4 regions of the Methylophaga sp. UBA2513 genome follow, and region 1 is predicted to be linked to each of the others. Evidence: riboswitches for the same ligand, from Rfam matches in the RefSeq annotation. Region 1 holds a riboswitch; each other region holds the start of a gene.
What was found. Region 1 has a riboswitch for cyclic di-GMP ahead of B3V56_RS08500 (hypothetical protein). Riboswitches for the same ligand answer to the same signal wherever they lie in the genome.
Positions count from the first base shown of each region.

Region 2: another riboswitch for cyclic di-GMP. It lies ahead of B3V56_RS06025 (hypothetical protein); the one in region 1 lies ahead of B3V56_RS08500 (hypothetical protein).
Region 3: another riboswitch for cyclic di-GMP. It lies ahead of B3V56_RS14665 (VPLPA-CTERM sorting domain-containing protein); the one in region 1 lies ahead of B3V56_RS08500 (hypothetical protein).
Region 4: another riboswitch for cyclic di-GMP. It lies ahead of B3V56_RS12450 (hypothetical protein); the one in region 1 lies ahead of B3V56_RS08500 (hypothetical protein).

Region 1 covers NZ_DDNT01000014.1:153,767-158,116, forward strand. Annotated here, with positions in the region: gene B3V56_RS08490 (polysaccharide biosynthesis/export family protein) at 1-97, opposite strand, end outside; gene B3V56_RS08495 (hypothetical protein) at 223-741, opposite strand; cyclic di-GMP riboswitch class I at 774-853, opposite strand; gene B3V56_RS08500 (hypothetical protein) at 1,056-1,505, opposite strand; cyclic di-GMP riboswitch class I at 1,541-1,620, opposite strand; gene B3V56_RS08505 (undecaprenyl-phosphate glucose phosphotransferase) at 1,855-3,264, opposite strand; gene B3V56_RS08510 (DHH family phosphoesterase) at 3,325-4,299, opposite strand; gene cysC (adenylyl-sulfate kinase) at 4,310-4,350, opposite strand, start outside.
Region 2 covers NZ_DDNT01000010.1:35,084-39,433, forward strand. Annotated here, with positions in the region: gene B3V56_RS06015 (cytochrome c/FTR1 family iron permease) at 1-47, shown strand, start outside; gene B3V56_RS06020 (molybdopterin-containing oxidoreductase family protein) at 103-2,223, opposite strand; cyclic di-GMP riboswitch class I at 2,453-2,531, shown strand; gene B3V56_RS06025 (hypothetical protein) at 2,566-3,054, shown strand; gene B3V56_RS06030 (hypothetical protein) at 3,257-3,439, shown strand; gene B3V56_RS06035 (hypothetical protein) at 3,470-3,994, opposite strand; gene B3V56_RS06040 (EAL domain-containing protein) at 3,994-4,350, opposite strand, start outside.
Region 3 covers NZ_DDNT01000022.1:109,185-113,534, reverse strand. Annotated here, with positions in the region: gene B3V56_RS14675 (SulP family inorganic anion transporter) at 1-182, shown strand, start outside; gene B3V56_RS14670 (DNA alkylation repair protein) at 657-1,766, opposite strand; gene B3V56_RS14665 (VPLPA-CTERM sorting domain-containing protein) at 1,821-2,402, opposite strand; cyclic di-GMP riboswitch class I at 2,420-2,498, opposite strand; gene rlmD (23S rRNA (uracil(1939)-C(5))-methyltransferase RlmD) at 2,726-4,060, opposite strand; gene B3V56_RS14655 (YdbL family protein) at 4,144-4,350, opposite strand, start outside.
Region 4 covers NZ_DDNT01000020.1:153,918-158,267, forward strand. Annotated here, with positions in the region: gene B3V56_RS12445 (formate--tetrahydrofolate ligase) at 1-1,168, shown strand, start outside; gene B3V56_RS12450 (hypothetical protein) at 1,258-1,968, opposite strand; cyclic di-GMP riboswitch class I at 1,988-2,067, opposite strand; gene djlA (co-chaperone DjlA) at 2,121-2,954, opposite strand; gene ubiB (ubiquinone biosynthesis regulatory protein kinase UbiB) at 2,960-4,350, opposite strand, start outside.

The sequences.
Region 1 (4,350 bases):
TATCTCCAGAGTTTAGTAGATAACGTTCTTCTTCAGCTAATACTGCTGTAGAAAAAGATAATAATAAAGAAAACATTAAGATCAAGCGTTTAGACATTGAAGAAAATCCTTATCTATAATTGACATTCAAAATTGATATTAACACTCTATTTTTCAAAAAAAAAGGGAGCATTCGCTCCCTCCAAAAATATCTTAGTTAACCTACTGTTAACTTAAGTATTATTATGCAGCCACTGCGTTCTTTCTTCTAAGCCCTAAAAAGCCTAATAAAGCAGGAGCAAACAAGAATAATGCTGCTGGCACAGGTACTTCTGACACAGAAACATCATACTTGAATACATCACGGCTAGCGTTAAGAATATCTACAGCATAATTTACACCAGCTTCTAAAAACATAACAAACGAGTAATCACCAGTTATGTCAATAAGTGTTGTATAGACTGGGTAATCAGCTTCAGCTGTAAATCCGAGTTGAGCATTGGTAAAATTCGACTCTGGATTAAATGACCATTCAATTTTTACGTAAGTGTCTTCAGAACTACTTAGATTGAAAAATGACTTCCACGTATCACTAGGACCTGTCCCTTCAGTCACAAAACCACCACCTAAGACAGTTTGTCCACTGGAGATACTGACATCTTGTGTCGCATTCGATGCGCCCGCCACGTCAAAAGATAAAGTCGCTGCATTAACACCAACAGAGAACATTAGAGCTACTAAAAATAGCATCGCTTTTTTCATAATAAACTTCCTTATGCATAAGTTAAAACAAGCAATGCAGCCCAGCCATCTTCAGCGTCAAAGATCTGTGGCTTTCCGACCCCGCCTCACGACGAGTTTGGCTTTAATTAATTATCAAATTTGAGTTTGATAATTACCTATCTGACTTTTTCAGATGGTTCCATGTTAAGGGTCTAGTTCAGAGTCTGTCTATTGTACCTTGGTACAATGTTTACATATATTTACGTAGTCGACCTAGACTTCGTCACTAACAATAACATCAGCCAATAAAAAGGGAGCTTAAGCTCCCTTTTTATTTTCTGTTTTGCTTTTACTTATGCGGCAACAGCAGCTTTTCTACGAAGACCCAAAAAGCCCAATAGAGCTGGAGCAAACAAGAATAACGCTGCTGGAACAGGTACAGCTGAAACACCAAATGACATATTACCCAAAGCAGGTTGAATATCAAATGTTACAGCGTAAAAACCTTCTGCAAGGTTTAACATTGTCGTGAAATCAGGCGCAACGGCGAAAACCATAGTTCCGATTGTAAGTGTACCAGCTACAAACTTGCTAGATGGAGAAAAGTCAAAATCAATAGCAGACAATCCGCCATCGATAACTTCAAGTGTGAAAGACGTTGTAGTATCACCAAATGATGTACTTACTGCACTTGAACCATTATCGAAAATGGTAGCACTGTCTGAAGTTGTTAAGTTGTATGTCGCCGCGTTGGCAGCAACAGAAAACATCATAGCTACGATAAATAGCATCGCTTTTTTCATAATAAACTTCCTTATGCATAGGTTGAAAAAACAAGCAATGCAACCCAGCCATCTTTATATTTAAAGATCTGTGGCTTTCCGACCCCGCCTCACAGCGAGTTTGGCTTTAATTACACAACATCTAACCTGCTGACATTGTGTAAGACCATTTGTATATGATCTTGCTACAAAGCCATCACCGTTGATGTCTATTGTTCTGATTTCTACTGAAAATAATCACGATAACGAGTGTTATCTAGCACCCAAGATTGATGCATCTATTTCAGTAGTATTTCTATGATACCGTGTCTCAGGACAGGCAACAAGTTTATTTTCCTAAGTAAAATTACTAATAAGCTGAGTCGAGATTTCAATAGGCATTTTTACCTACAAACCCCTTAAATATCGTTAAGAAAATAATTTCTATATCCAGAAGTAATGACCAGTTCTGTATATATTTTAGATCGTAATGCACACGACCTTGCATTTTGTCCAAGGTATCAGTTTCCCCCCTAAAGCCATTTATCTGGGCTAAGCCCGTAATACCTGGTTTGACTTTATGTCTCAACATATACCCTTGAATCTGAGCACGGTATTGTTCGTTATGCGCTACAGCATGGGGTCGTGGTCCTACAATCGACATACTTCCGCCCAATGAATTAAAGAATTGGGGTAACTCATCCAGTGATGTTCTTCTCAAAAAGCCACCAAATGGTGTGATACGGCTATCATTTTTTTGTGCTTGTGTGACGGTGTCTCCATCCTCTGTTACCGTCATCGTACGGAATTTCCATACCTTAATTTTTTCACCGTCCATGCCGTAGCGTGTTTGCTTGAAAAACACGGGGCCCTTCGATGTCAATTTAACCCCTGCGGCAATCACCATCATAGGAAGAGCGATCATCGTCAGGATAAGACTACTTAGGATAATATCTTCCAGCCGTTTAAGGATACTATCGATACCAGCAAAAGGGGTTTCATAGACTGAAATGGCGGTGATTCCCTGGTAATCGACCCATCGAGAATTAAGCAAGTTAAATGTGAATAAGTCAGGAACAAGATATACAGAAGCCGTACTATCGGCTAATAGCTCAGTAATGTGTCTGATTCTATGCTCAGCAGACATAGCCAAGGTGATGTAAACAGTATCAACCTTCCCTGCCTTACAATCTTCAATGAGTTGATTGAAATCACCTGCTTTCTTATTTGTTACGACCAGATTAGGTTCTGTTTCTACCCGTTTTTGTGAACGGTCATCATAGTATCCAACCAGCCTAAATCCAGACCAATCCATTTCGTTAAATGCGCTTTCTAACCGTTTACCTAACATTGTCTCACCGACAATAGCCACATTTCTGGTATTGACACCACGAGCTCTAAGAATAGCCAATGATGTTCTTACAATGGCATGCCAGGAAATTAACTCTATAGGTGTCAGTAAAAACCACAAAAAGACAAAGCTATCAAGATAGGTGCCTGAATGAATAAAGAAGATATCAATCATGACCAGAATAAAAACACTGGTAAACCATGAAAACATGACGGCAGAGACTTCTTCCCTTAACGCCGTACCCCGCCACGAACGATAGGCATCTTGCGACTCAGCAAAAAAATTAAATAATACAATAGCGAACAAAAGACTCCATATGTAAAGTACATCCCAAGTCGCTTGGAAAATGTCGAATAAAGCTAAAAACGTTAGCAGGATAATACCGCTATCAATCAGTCTTGATATGGCATTAATTTTTGCGTCGTATTGTCTGATCCTGCCCTGAGCCATCTGTGCTAATTTATCCTATCGTTTTTTAGTCTTTTGATTATAAGTATAAATGACTTTGTATTAGTTGATATTGCTACTGTAATAGTCCTCAACAGTAGAAATTAGTCTTGCAAGCTCGGCTTCTTGTAATAAGTTTATGCCTGCTGCTGCTTTTCTGCCGCCACCTGTGTCGAACTGACCTGCAATAAAATCTGCTCCTTCCTGACGTATTTTAGGAGCTCTGATACTAACGACATAAGCCCCTGAATCAGGTATTTCAGTAAGAATTAAATGTGCTCGAGAAGGAAACTGGTTACTCAAGTAGTTGCTGAAGGTGCCACTAATACGTCTCGCCCATTTATCATCAGGTAAGGTAATAACCCCTACCATATCACTCTCATAACTTAGTTTTTGCTGTTTAGCTTTTGATAAGTCTGAATTGTAGCCTGAATCCAGTGTCTCCATTATCTCTGTATTTTCATTAATAAAATCCAAAGGTGATGAATAGCTTACACACTGTCTATAGAGTTTATCAGGTGTAAAAAACAAATCATCCAGACTCGCACCATAGCCATTATAATTAATATGCTGTCCTAAGGTTTTGAGTTTGATTATCTGGGTTTCAGTGAGGTGTAGTTTTTTTGCATAATTCTCGGCAACATTAGACAGATTATCACCAAAAGCTGCCGTAATTGCCCAGAGCTCATAGGCATGATTGAGGTGCTCATTGACAATTAAAGCTGTGCATTTATTGGGATGCATATCAATCAACGCCTCTAAACGAGGATGACTAATTTGATCTCCTGGGTTGTGGTGATCGGCATAAAAGACTTCAACATCATTTGATAACAAATTTAACAATGCATCGTGATTTTTCTGCATTGATATGTCTAAAACAGTGACTTTTGATGCTTTTTCAACATCTACCCTGCTCAGTAATTTTATATCTCGCTTAACACCTGTAATCAGTTCTGCCTTACTCGGGTTGGCCAGTCTTAATTGAACTAAGGCACATATACCGTCAGCATCGCCATTAAAAACATCAAAGTTGGTCATGGATTTGATTTTAAATTATCTCGTTTTGTTTTAGATAGGTAATCACTCTCG
Region 2 (4,350 bases), on a different contig from region 1:
TTATTCTGATGGGCATCAGACCTTTCGGTAACAAAGAAACCGCTTAAACATCAACATAAAAAAAGCCCGCTTTCGCGGGCTTTTTTTTGCACGCTGTCTAGATTAACTCAATCTGACTTCAACCAAATTGTCAGTAAATGTTGGGGCATGGCCCATATCCACAAACTCAGCTGAACTGACACAGTTCACCGTGCCTTTGTTCAATTGTCGCCAATATCCCAGTGTCGCCACGACGATTCCGGGACTGACATCATCTGTAATTTGAGCAAGTGCTTCAAATTTACCCCGGTCATTAAATACGGATACCACATCACCACTTTGAATATTTCGCAGGTCGGCATCCACTGGACTTATCATGACAAACTGTTCACCTTGGCCTTTTATTTTGTTGTCCATATTGGCGTAACAAGAATTCAGAAAGCCGTGGCTTTTGGGCGAAATGATGTTCAATGGGTACTTTTCAGCCAATGCCGGATTGCTCTCGTGCGTCTCTCTTGATGGCACATAATCTGGCAAGCTATCTAATGACTCACCTGGCTGGAAGCCTTCGTACATCTGCCGGAACGGACCAGCCACAAAGTTGGTAGCCCCTTTCACTTCCAGTTCACACTTTCCACTCGGTGTGGGGAAATTCCCATGGCGATGTGGGGCACGATCATCTTTGGTACCTACTTTTAATTTAGCAAAGCCATGTTGGCGTAAATAAGCCAAATCAATGCCTTCACATGCCGGTGAGTCCCAATCAACATAGTTCTCAAGACACTCACTATCCGACCAGCTAAAGTTGGCTTCTTGATAACCCATTCTGGCTGCCAATCGTCTGAAAATCTCATTATTTGGTATCGCTTCACCCGGCGAGTCCACACACTTTTCATTATAGGTTAGATATAAGTGGCCCCATGACAGCACCATATCTTCCATCTCTGCGCCCATAGAGGCAGGTAGCACGATATCAGCATAAGATGCGGTATCAGAAAGGAAATGTTCAGCCGACACCAGAAATAGATCTTCACGCATCAAACCTTCAACAATTTTGTCAGTTTCGGCCGCTTGCGTGACGGGATTGGCATTCCAGCACATCATCGATTTAATCGGTGTATCGAGCCCCAATTCTCCTGTTAGTGCGCGCCCCAGTTGTATCGCATTTACGACCGGCGTGCCTTCCGGAATCAGATCCGGACGCGAAATAACATCAAACTTATAAGGATGCTCCCAGACAGGAAACTGTAATGCACCACCACCAACATGACGCCACGCGCCGGTTAATGCAGGTAAACAGGTGATGGCACGAATTGCTTGACCACCACCATAGTTACGTTCTACAGCCACACCCAAGCGAATAGCTGCTGGTTGGGTAGAGGCAAACTCGCGCGCCAACTGACGAATATCTTCCGCAGCCACACCCGTTATCGAGGCAGCCCATTCTGGTGTTCTGGTTTTGGCTCTTTCAGATAAGGCCTCAAACCCCACTGTGTAGTTGTCGATATAGTCTTGATCCTGAAGTCCTTCTTCAATAATCACATGTATCATAGCCATGGCTAAAGCACCATCAGTGCCGGGTTTAGGCGCAATGTGCCAATCCGCTTCTTTCGCTGTTTTGGATTTATAGGGATCGATAACGACGACTTTGGCGCCCTGCTTCTGGGCATCTTTGACAATGTGCCAATGGTGGACATTGGTACTCACCGAATTACATCCCCAGAGGATGATGTATTTAGAATGGATAAAACTCTCAGGGTCGACCCCAGCTGTTGGCCCCACTGTCAGCAACCAGGCTGTACAAGAACCTTCGCCGCAAAAAGTCCGCTCACAAACGGTTGCGCCCATTTTGTTAAAAAAAGCATCGCCGCCATTTAAGCCATGCACCAGCCCCTGATTACCCAGATAGCTATAAGGCAAAATGGCATGAGGACCATACTCGTCGATAATCGCTTTCCAGCGGCTGGTGATCTCATCAAGTGCTTCATCCCAACTAATGCGTTCAAACTGCCCACTTCCCTTGGGCCCGGTTCGGCGCATGGGGTGAAGCAGACGATCCGGATGATAGTGACGCTTTTCATAATCTTTGAGTTTGACGCACAACCCACCTCGCGTCATTGGATGTTCTTTATTGCCTTTAACTGAGGTCAGTTGACCATTTTCAACCTCATACACCATGGAACAGGTATCAGGACAATCATGTGGACAGCCACCATGATGCGTCGTTTTTAATACGCTTGCCATTTTGCTCTCTCCTTCTCTGATGTGTTTTTATTTTTTTATTATTCATCTGACTATACACCAGTTGAGAACGGGAAATATGCCCGCCGTATCATCAAGTTAGGTCATCATTTGTATATTCATCTGTTTTCGATTCTGACATTTTCCTGTAACAGTGCTTATCTACACTATAGCTGGATGAACAATTCACCATTTAGCGGGGCCTTACTGTGTTGGATTTTTTTCATCAGTTGTTAATCAAAGCCAAACTCGTCGTGAGGCGGGGTCGGAAAGCCACAGGTCTTCCAAGTGAAGATGGCTGGGTTGCATTGCTTGTTTTTTCAATCTAAACATAAGGGAATTTTTATGAAAAAAGCGATGCTATTTGTCGTAGCTTTATTTTTCTCAATCAGTGTGAATGCTGCAACGTTGTCACTTAGTGCAGTCGATGCAGACGGTGCTAGTCAAAACGTTTATTTATCAGACAACGCTGTTGTGCTTGCTGGTGGTACTGTTTCAAATGCGGGTGATTGGAATTCAGCATTCACTCTTTCTACTGATGTAGATACACCTGTTGTCATAGGGTGGTCTTTCAACCCTGCTATCACAGCAGCAACATTAGTGTTTGGTGCTGTCGGTAGCACTGTCTCATATGCCATCACTGAAGACTTCAGTTTTACTGCTGTTTTAGTAACAGGTGTTGATTACGTATTAAGTATTGTTGATGCCACTTCAGGTGCTGTTCAGTATGACGTGTCTGTTTCAGCCGTCCCACTGCCAGCCGCTTTATTTTTATTTGCACCAGCATTATTAGGTTTCTTAAGCCTACGCAAAAAAAGTTTAGCCACTGCCTAAGGTATCTCATACAGTCGTTCAATTAGGGAGCTTCGGCTCCCTTTTTTTATGGTAAATGATGTTGATTAACTCATGCAGTATCACGGCAACATAATGAAAGCTATAGTTTTACAAGCTCGTGCCGATACATAATTATGTGAACTATTTATCGTTGGAAATGACGAAGGTCATGTAAGATGGCACAAAAAGTAGGAGGTAAGAAATGAGTATTTCAGCAACACAAGGCAGCCCAAAGATCAGTATTGATGACTATCTTATGGTGAAGAGTGCTCAAATGAGTAACAACAAAGCCAAACTCGATGGTGCCAATGCACTCAAACTTATCGATTCGGCACTACCCGCACCTACTGCCACTCAAGGTAATAACCTAAATGTAAAAGCCTGATTTTCTCAGGCTTTTTTTTTGCCTGTTATCTCAGAATGGCAACTCAATCTCAGAATAAAAATCTTTGTAAACCAGTTCTGCTCTTAATCGACTTCCCGTCATAAGCAAGGCTTCGGGTTGGCTTACCTCTTTCATCCACTGCTCTGCCTGTTCCTGTTTCACCAGGTTACACACATCCCCTATTGGCCAATGAAAATACACCTCATGTTGTTTCTTTAAGGCCAAAATGTCTTTATCTGTTGTCTCAGGTATCGGCAGATAAGAGCTGAATAGTTCTAGTCCACCCTGTTGTTCAGGATCATCAGCAAAGTACTCCACGCTGACATCCCATCCTCGAACCAATCCTTGTTCTTCATCACCCGTTTCAATACTCACACCCAACATCGCTAGCGTGCCATCATTGATTTTCGGTAATTTTTTCAGAACATCCTGTATAGCTATCACTGCTTTTTTATCATCTGCAGATAACACATCAAAATTTAATAACCAATTGCCCAAACCAATGGCTGATTGAATCAGTTGTTTATGTGTTTTATCGAGAAGAATATTTGCCATTATTCACTTTTACCCTGTTGAGCTTTTTCATAATTTTTTATCCAGTCGCACACCTCTTCTGCAGGCATAGGTTTAGCGATAGCGTAGCCTTGGGCCATGTCACATCCCATATCAAGCAGGTACTGAAAATGCTCCGTTGATTCCACACCTTCAGCAATGATGTCACGTTTAAAAACCTGTGCGAGTTCAATAATGCCTTTAACGATAGCCATATCTTCATCATTTCTCAGCATATCTCTTACAAAGCTCTGATCGATTTTTAATGTCTTCACCGGTAACTTTCTCAGATAAGTCAATGAAGAGTAGCCAGTTCCAAAGTCATCTAATGCAAACGGCACGCCGAGATAATTACTCGC
Region 3 (4,350 bases), on a different contig from region 1:
ACCATTCCGCTATTGAAGCTATTGATTCGTTGGCAGATCGTTATATCAAAGCTGGGAAAACACTGCATTTAAGGCATTTAAGTGAAGAATGTAAACAATTACTGAACAATGCAGCGGATCTGATTGAAGTCAATGTGATGGAAGATCCGCATTATCATATTGCTGATGACAAGCTGGCATAAAAGCCAAATAACTGCTATCTTTAGCGCCATAATAATAAGTTTAAAATTGTATAACCTATTGAACTACGAGAAAAAAACATGTTAAAAAAAATCGATAAATTGCTGATAGAAAAGTTTCCACATATTATTCTGGGCTTTACTGCATTTTGGCTGCTACTCATTGCTTACGGCCTTTATCACAACTAAGCCAATCAGCGTATTATTAAAAGGCCAGTCTTAGACTGGCTTTTTTTATGCCTATAAATTAGCATCGATTCAGCAAGTGATTGATTTTTGATCTAGGTCAATGCCCGATATCCACAGTAGATAAATAATAACCTCACGCTGTTTAGACAGCAGACTATTTTCAGAGGGGAGAACTATTATGGAAAAAATCGAACACTATATTCACGATAACTTTGCCGCATTAATCTGCGTGATGTCTGTTGCATGGCTAGCACTTGTTGCTTTCGGCCTAATCATGTCCTAATCCAGTTAAGGCATCAATAACTCAAAACTTGCCCGGGCAACACACTGGCCGTTTAATAAACACTCAACCTCATGTGTGCCCGGGTAATATTGTCTTGTCGAAATCTTCTTCAAGCTATGTCGTTTTTCCAACTGAAGATATTGTCCTTCACTTAAATGAATATTTTTCCATTTAAATACTTTTTCTCTGCTTATTTTCCCTCCCGCACCAACAAAGCGAATTTTGTAATCTAATACAAGGTATTGAATCTGTTTGCTCAGCATTCCCAATTCCAGCACGAGTGTTTCTCCAAGCTGTAATACTGACTGAGAAAGCCGAAGCTGTGCTTGTTCAATGTTAACCGAGTGACTAAAACCTAAAAGCGGATAGACATCTGTTATACCTTGTTTAACGAGACTTCTCATCGCATGGCGAATCACCCAACTCGTATTATCAGAAGCATTTTTTTGCCATTGAGAACAGACATCAATAACCATTTGAGGATGATCTTTACTCATATCATTGATGTTATTAGCCACAGACCGTCTCACATATAGACTCGAATCACTTTTTAACTTCTCAAGAAGCGGCCATATAAGAGCGGGATCATGACGTAGTTCAGCGAGTTGCGGTGCCCAGGGTAAACGCGGGCGAATGCCTTCAGAAGCTAATCTTCGTACATGTTCATCATCATGTTCAGCCCATAACAGCATTTGCTGATAGGTTTCATCAAAGTGAGCCTTCAGAAAAAAACGAATAGCAAACTCAGCTGTAAATAATGAAGTGAGTTTTTCGAGTGCAGCAAAAGAAACGTTGCGATGCTCCAGACCATATAAAGCAACATAATCAATTAATGGCCAGGCTAGGTAATGTGCCCACCCAGAAAAATGTTCATCTCTAAGAGACTCAGCCGCCTCTAATAAGATATTTATTGCATCAACATAATCGTGAGGTAGATAAACATGCAAACTCTTCGCAAGATAATCTGCACGCGTCTTGAGCTCCAGCTCATCTAGTTTGAGAGATGCAGTCTCAATAAAATCCGTTACAGCAAAATCAGGCCACACTGAATGAATCAGAGAGCCGATTTCCTTCACTGCAGGAATATGAAGTTTATTTTTGAGTTGTTCAGCCATAAAAAAAAGCCGCGATGGAATCGCGGCTTTTATCATACGGTATTCTGTCTTAGCTTAGGCAGTTTTTTTACGTCTGCGCATTGCTGTCATACCCATCAAACCAGAACCTAGTAACCATACAGCAGCAGGAACAGGTACTTCGCTAACAGGTGGGCAATATTCGCCATTCACTGTTAACTCAGCCCAGAAAACGTCTTCGCTCCATTTTGAAAACCAAGCCTTGAATGAGATGCCAGCAAGGATTTCGTCAAATAAGTCTGAGCTTAGGCTGAACATTTCAACACCGCCATCCAGAGAACCTAAGTAGCTCAAACCAGTACCATACCAGTTATCAGTATAAGCATATAAATCATCCCACCAACCATTTGCATTTGTCGAAATTTTTAGTGTGGCAGATGTAATGTCTAAATCTGCAGGGTCAGTGATAGCATCGAAATCCATATAACCAAACTCATAATAGTTCGATACTGAGGCAGTAAATGTTTCTGAGTATGTTTCAGGGTTATCACATAAAGATGAATCGTCCCCACAACCACCATGATGGTGGTGGTGACCATGGAAAAATGTTGCTGAAGCAACACTTGAAAAACCTAGCAACATAGCAGCTACTAAAATAGCCGATTTGTAAAATTTCATAGAATTATCCTTGTTTACTATGCAGCCCGGCCATCTTTAAAAAAAGACCCGTGGCTTTCCGTCACATGGCTCACACCAAGGTTGGCTTATCTGTTTATTATGCAATCACTATCTGCAAGATAGATATTAGTGAGTTGTAATGTGCCAAACAATTGTACTTTGGTACTAAAAAGTAAAATAAATCAGCTTATTACGACTCTACTTGTCCGATAACTTCACTGTTAACGGATAAATAAGTCCGACTCAACTTATTCCGGACGATTGCATAATATGAGGATATCTATGTCGGAACAATTGTACTTTGGTACAGTTTTTAATCTTTTTTAACGTTTTTTTACAAATACAGCAATAGACTCGACATGGGTGGTATGTGGGAACATATCCATAATGCCTGCCGATTCCATAATGTAGCCATGCTGGTTCACCAGTTCGCCAGCATCACGTGCTAGCGTTGCAGGATTACATGAGACATATACCAATCGCTCAGCACCTAACGCAGCTAATTGATGCAACACTTCAAATGCCCCACTTCTGGGAGGATCCAGTAAAATCTTATTAAACCCTTTTTGTGCCCAAGGATAATCTTTCAATTCTGTTTGGGTGAGATCCGCTTGCTCAAACTCGGCATTAGATAAGGCATTAAGTGCGGCATTATTTTTTGCGTGTTGTACCAGTGCAGCATCACCTTCAACGCCAACGACCTCTGTCACCCGTTTAGCTAAAGGCAAAGTAAAGTTGCCGAGCCCGCAGAACAAATCAAGAATACGATCTCCATCCTGAACATCCAGCAGCGTCATGGCCCTTTGAATCATTTTTTCGTTAATACCCGCATTCACCTGCGTAAAGTCACTCGGGTCAAACTGTAAGTTCAACCCCGGCTCTGGTGCGTAACTAAGCTGAGCAGACTCAGGCCATAATAAAGACACGGTATCCGGCCCACCTGGTTGCTGATAAATCCATAAATTATTGTTTTGTCCAAAGCTAATCAATGCATTTTTATCAGTCTCGGATAATTCATCCAGATTACGAAACACCAATGCGACATGTTCATCATCCATTGCCACTTCAATCTGAGCGATGCGGTTATAGGCTTCCAATCCACCAATTAATGAAGCTAAATCCGTTAAACGATGACCCACACGTGGATCTAACACTTCACATTGTTCAAGCATGGCAATGTACGGCGATGACTTTTCCCTAAAGCCCACTAAAACTTGTTCTTTTTTAGCGACGTATTTAACGCCGAGGCGTGCTTTACGACGATATCCCCATAATGGACCGGTTAAAGGTTCCAACCACTGTTCAGGGCTTAAGTTACCAAAATGAGTAAAGTGTTCAGCCAATGTGGCCTGTTTATGAGCCAACTGTGCTTCAGGTGACATATGCATCAAACTACAGCCGCCACAAATACTAAAATGCTGACATTTTGCCTCTACCCGATCATCAGCAGCAGACAAGACTTCTACCGTGCGCGCTTCATCATATTTTTTATGAACCCGACTATATTGAAAGTTCACTTTTTCTCCGGCTAATGCGCCATCTACAAAAACAGTTTTGCCTTCGATGCGAGCAATTCCCCTGCCATCATGTGATAATGACTCAATCTCTGCTGTCACAAGCTCTTGCGGTATTCTTTGTCTGCGGCTACGTCTTGCCATTGTTATCTCTTATCTCTGAAAAATAAAAATCCAGTGGTGTTTTCACACCACTGGATATCGTTATTATAATCAATCTGATGTAATTATTTTTGTTTCCAGCTGCCGCCTTGTTGATACCACCAGCCATTAGCAGCATTACTAATCCAACGTTGTGCAAATGTTTGCTGGATATCATTCTGCCATTCTGGATGACCATTGGCTCTGGCGATTTCAGCATATAACGCTTTACGATCATTATTTTCAGCGGCAATCAAGCTGTTTAACTGATTACGGTCTTTTAACGGTACCGA
Region 4 (4,350 bases), on a different contig from region 1:
TATGAATGACCGTGCATTGCGGGATATCGTGGTGGGTATGGGTGGTCCTGCCAATGGTTATTTGCGTGAAGAGCGCTTTGATATTGTTGTTGCTTCGGAAGTTATGGCTATCTTTTGCCTAGCTAATTCTTTGCCTGAGCTGAAGCAACGCTTGGGAGATATCCTGATCGGCTATTCCGTTGATGGGACACCAAGATATGCTCGAGAAATCATGGCCCACGGTGCTATGGCTGCATTACTAAAAGAAGCGATAAAACCCAATCTTGTGCAGACCTTAGAAAATAATCCAGCCTTTGTTCATGGTGGTCCATTTGCGAACATAGCGCATGGCTGTAATTCAGTTATCTCAACCAAAATGGCACTTAAGCTGAGTGATTATGTGGTCACTGAGGCGGGCTTTGGAGCGGATTTAGGTGCTGAGAAATTTATTGATATTAAGTGTCGCAAAGCTGGGATTAAGCCAGATATGGCTGTTGTTGTCGCCACAGTAAAAGCCTTGAAATATCACGGTGGTCTGGAACTGAAAGAGCTTGGCGAAGAAAACCTCGATGCGTTAAAGGTGGGACTGGCTAATTTAAAACGGCATTTAAGCAACTTACAAAATGAGTTTGGTCTACGCTGTGTTGTTGCCATCAATCACTTTGTTAATGATAGCGATGCAGAAATAGAACTAATTACAACGGCTGTAAAAGAAATGGGAGCTGAAGCCATTCTTGCTCGTCATTGGGCACAAGGTGGGGCCGGTGCCGAAACACTGGCGGAACGTGTTGTCGAAATACTGGATAGCCCTGCTGAGCCTTGTCGTCTGTTATATCCTGATAGTTTACCGCTATGGGACAAAATTAATCAGGTTGCTAAACGTCTATATGGCAGTGGTGAAGTCGTTGCTGATAAAAAAGTGATGGATAAGATCGCTATGTTGAACGAGCAGCACGGGGATATTCCAGTTTGTATGGCAAAAACACCGTATTCTTTTAGCAGTGACCCGAGCTTACGTGGCACGGCTGAGAATCATACGCTGACAATTCGTGATGTTCGTCTGTCAAACGGTGCTGGTTTTCTGGTTGTACTTTGTGGGGATGTGATGACTATGCCTGGATTACCTAAGCACCCAGCTGCTGAACGTATTGATATTGATGATAATGGCTCAATAGTCGGGCTGTTTTGATATAAAAAAGCTCAAATATTAAGGGTGTTAAGCAAAAAAGCCGTAGAAGTTTATCACTACGGCTTTTTTCTTTTATGTGCTTAAATTTTTTAAGCCTGAGTATTCACCTTGCGGCGCAAACCAAGAAAACCTAACAACGCTGGAGCAAACATCCATAAGGCAGCAGGTACAGGCACTGCTGATGGCGTTTGGATATAACTAGCAAAGCCAGTTTCTTCAAAGTTAATTTCATGTGAAAGTGATGCATAAATGAATAATGCATTATCAAGCAGAATATCAGCAGAAGGTAATGTTGATATAGGGCCAGTGAAAAAGTCTTTATCAAACATCATCAGGCCAGACAGAGAAAAACTTTCTGTGAATTCAGACACCGGAAAAAGAGTGCTAGTTGTAAATAGAATCGCATCACCTGTGATATCAGGATTAAGACCTTTATTCACCATCGATGTAACGATATCTGTATTGAATGCATCAAGGTTTGCAATAGTATTATCTAATATACTGAGAGCAAACTGGCTGCCATCAAACAAAGTGGGGGCAGCTGTACCTGAGAGAACGTAATTTGATGATACGTATGTACTCACTGTGCCTGTGCTTGGAAGAGCATATGATGAGTAAAGGGTCGCTGATGCTAGGTCTGTATCGTAAGACCATGTAGCTGGTGCAGACTGGCCGAGCAATGAACTTAGGTCGCCATTAGCTGTTTGCCATGAACCATTAGTTGATAAGCTTGTTGCAGCTATAGCAGCGTTAGTTAAACCAGTAAATAAAGCCAGTGCGATAAAAACTATTTTTTTCATGTGTTCTTTCCTTAGATATTATTGCAGTACAGCCACCTTAGTATCATAAGGTCTGTAACTTTCCGTCCTTGGTTCACACCGAGTTTGGCTTTGGTTAAAGTGTTTCCAGAAAAAATAGTACCAAACAGATAATAATAAATAAAACGAAATTGTTAATTTTGTTCTCGATGTTTTTTTATTAAATCGTATGCTAACTGAATTTCTTTCGCTTGCTCTGTGGCAACGGCAATCATATCTTCTGGAACGCCTTGTCCCATGAGTTTATCCGGATGATATTGGCTCATCAGTTTTCGATAAGCACGTTTAATTTCTTGATTAGAACTCTTTTCAGTCACCCCAAGCGCTTTATAAGCATCGGCCAATTCATCAGAATAAGAGCGCTGCGGACCGGAAGAGTATTGCTGCTGATGACCTCTTGCGAAACTTGCCTGGCTCATCACCATATCCAGAATACGGTTAAACTCGGCCCGGTTATATCCTAACTGAGCAGAGACTTGTTCCAGAATATCTTTTTCTTGTGGATCAAGCTTACCATCGGCTAAGGCCATGACTATCAGGTAAACCAGTAAGACTTGTTTTAGATTAAACGTATTACCACAATGTTGTTTGAAATGATTCATTGTGTCTGTAATATCAAAGTCGGGTTCTGCGCCTCGCTTAAATTGGCGGATGGCTTCTTGTCGATGCTCACCCGACATCCCCATTTTTTTGATAAAGGCTTCCACGTGATCGATTTCAATCTGGCTGATTCGACCATCTGCCTTCGCTAGTTTCCCCATCAAAACAAACACAGTTTCAAGAAAAACTGTTTGACGGGTTTGACTTGTAAATGGATTAGCACCGCCCAGACCATACGCTCGTATACGGTCAGCAAAACCACCAAACAGTAAGCCAATCAGTGCGCCAAAAATTCCTAAAATGAGTAATCCTACACTCATCGTACTGAGTAATATAAAGCCTAGAATAAGGCCAATCCACTTAAACATAACAATTAACTTTTGTTTGAAATACTAAAATAAATAAGACCGAGCCCCCATAGCCCAAATACCCAGCTCAGTACTGGTAACCCTGCAAACATAGTTGTCGAGTAACCATCGAGACCGGTGATAACGGCAGCGCCTACCAAAAATGCAGCGCCAGAGGTAGCAGCAGCACTACGATAACTGGCTTTTTTGATTTCTTTACGCAGCTGTTGAATATCATGTGATGCTAAATTAACGTTCAGCTGACCATCTTGGGCTCTCTTAGTCAGGTCATATAATAGACGCGGCATCTCGGGTAAGGTTTCAGCCCAATGAGGAGCTTCTTGCTTTAGTGTTCTTAACGCTGCTTGCCAGCCCATTTTTTCCTTCATCCATGATTCTAAAATGGGTTTGGCTGTTTTCCATAGATCCAGATCTGGATAGAGGTCACGGCCCAAGCCTTCAATATTCAGTAAGGTTTTTTGTAGCAGCACCAACTGTGGTTGTACTTCCATATTAAAACGACGCGCTGTTTGGAAAAGTCTCAGCAGCAGTTGTCCGAAAGAAATTTCTTTTAAAGGACGAGCGAATATGGGTTCACAAACACTTCTTATGGCTGCTTCAAACTCATCAAGTCGAGTCTCAGCCGGCACCCAGCCTGATTGCACATGTAACTCGGCAACCCGGCGATAGTCATGATTGAAAAAGGCAAGGAAATTTTCAGCTAAATAACGCTGATCATCTGGAGATAATGTCCCCATGATGCCAAAATCAACAGCAACATAACGTGGATTTGCCGGATCATGACTATCCACCATGATATTACCGGGATGCATGTCCGCATGGAAAAAACTATGCTTGAATACTTGGGTGAAAAAGATTTCGACCCCCATTTCTGCCAGTTTTGCCATATCCACACCTTTCGCGATTAAACCTTCAGTATCGCTAATAGGCGTGCCATAAATACGTTCTTGAACCAGGATATTAGGCTTGGTCAGCTTCCAGTATATCTTGGGGACATATAGTAAGGTGGTGCCTTCAAAATTGCGTTGCAGTTGAGAGGCTGAAGAGGCCTCGCGCAACATATCGAGTTCATCAAAAAGGTTCTTCTCAAGCTCAGCTACGATCTCTCTGGGCCGTAATCGTTTTCCCTCAGACCAGTATCGTTCAGCAAAAGATGCCAAGGTATACAACAAAGCAATATCACGCTTGATAATGGGCTCTATGCCAGGACGAACCAGTTTTATAACGACTTGCTCACCACTTTTTAATGTAGCTGCGTGTACTTGTGCGATGGAAGCTGAAGCAAGCGGTTCAGGTTCAATATGAGCAAATAATGTCTCAATGGATTCTGCTTCATAGGCTTTATCAATCAGTTGTTTTGCTTGCTCAGCGGGAAAAGGTGCTACTTGGTCTTGAA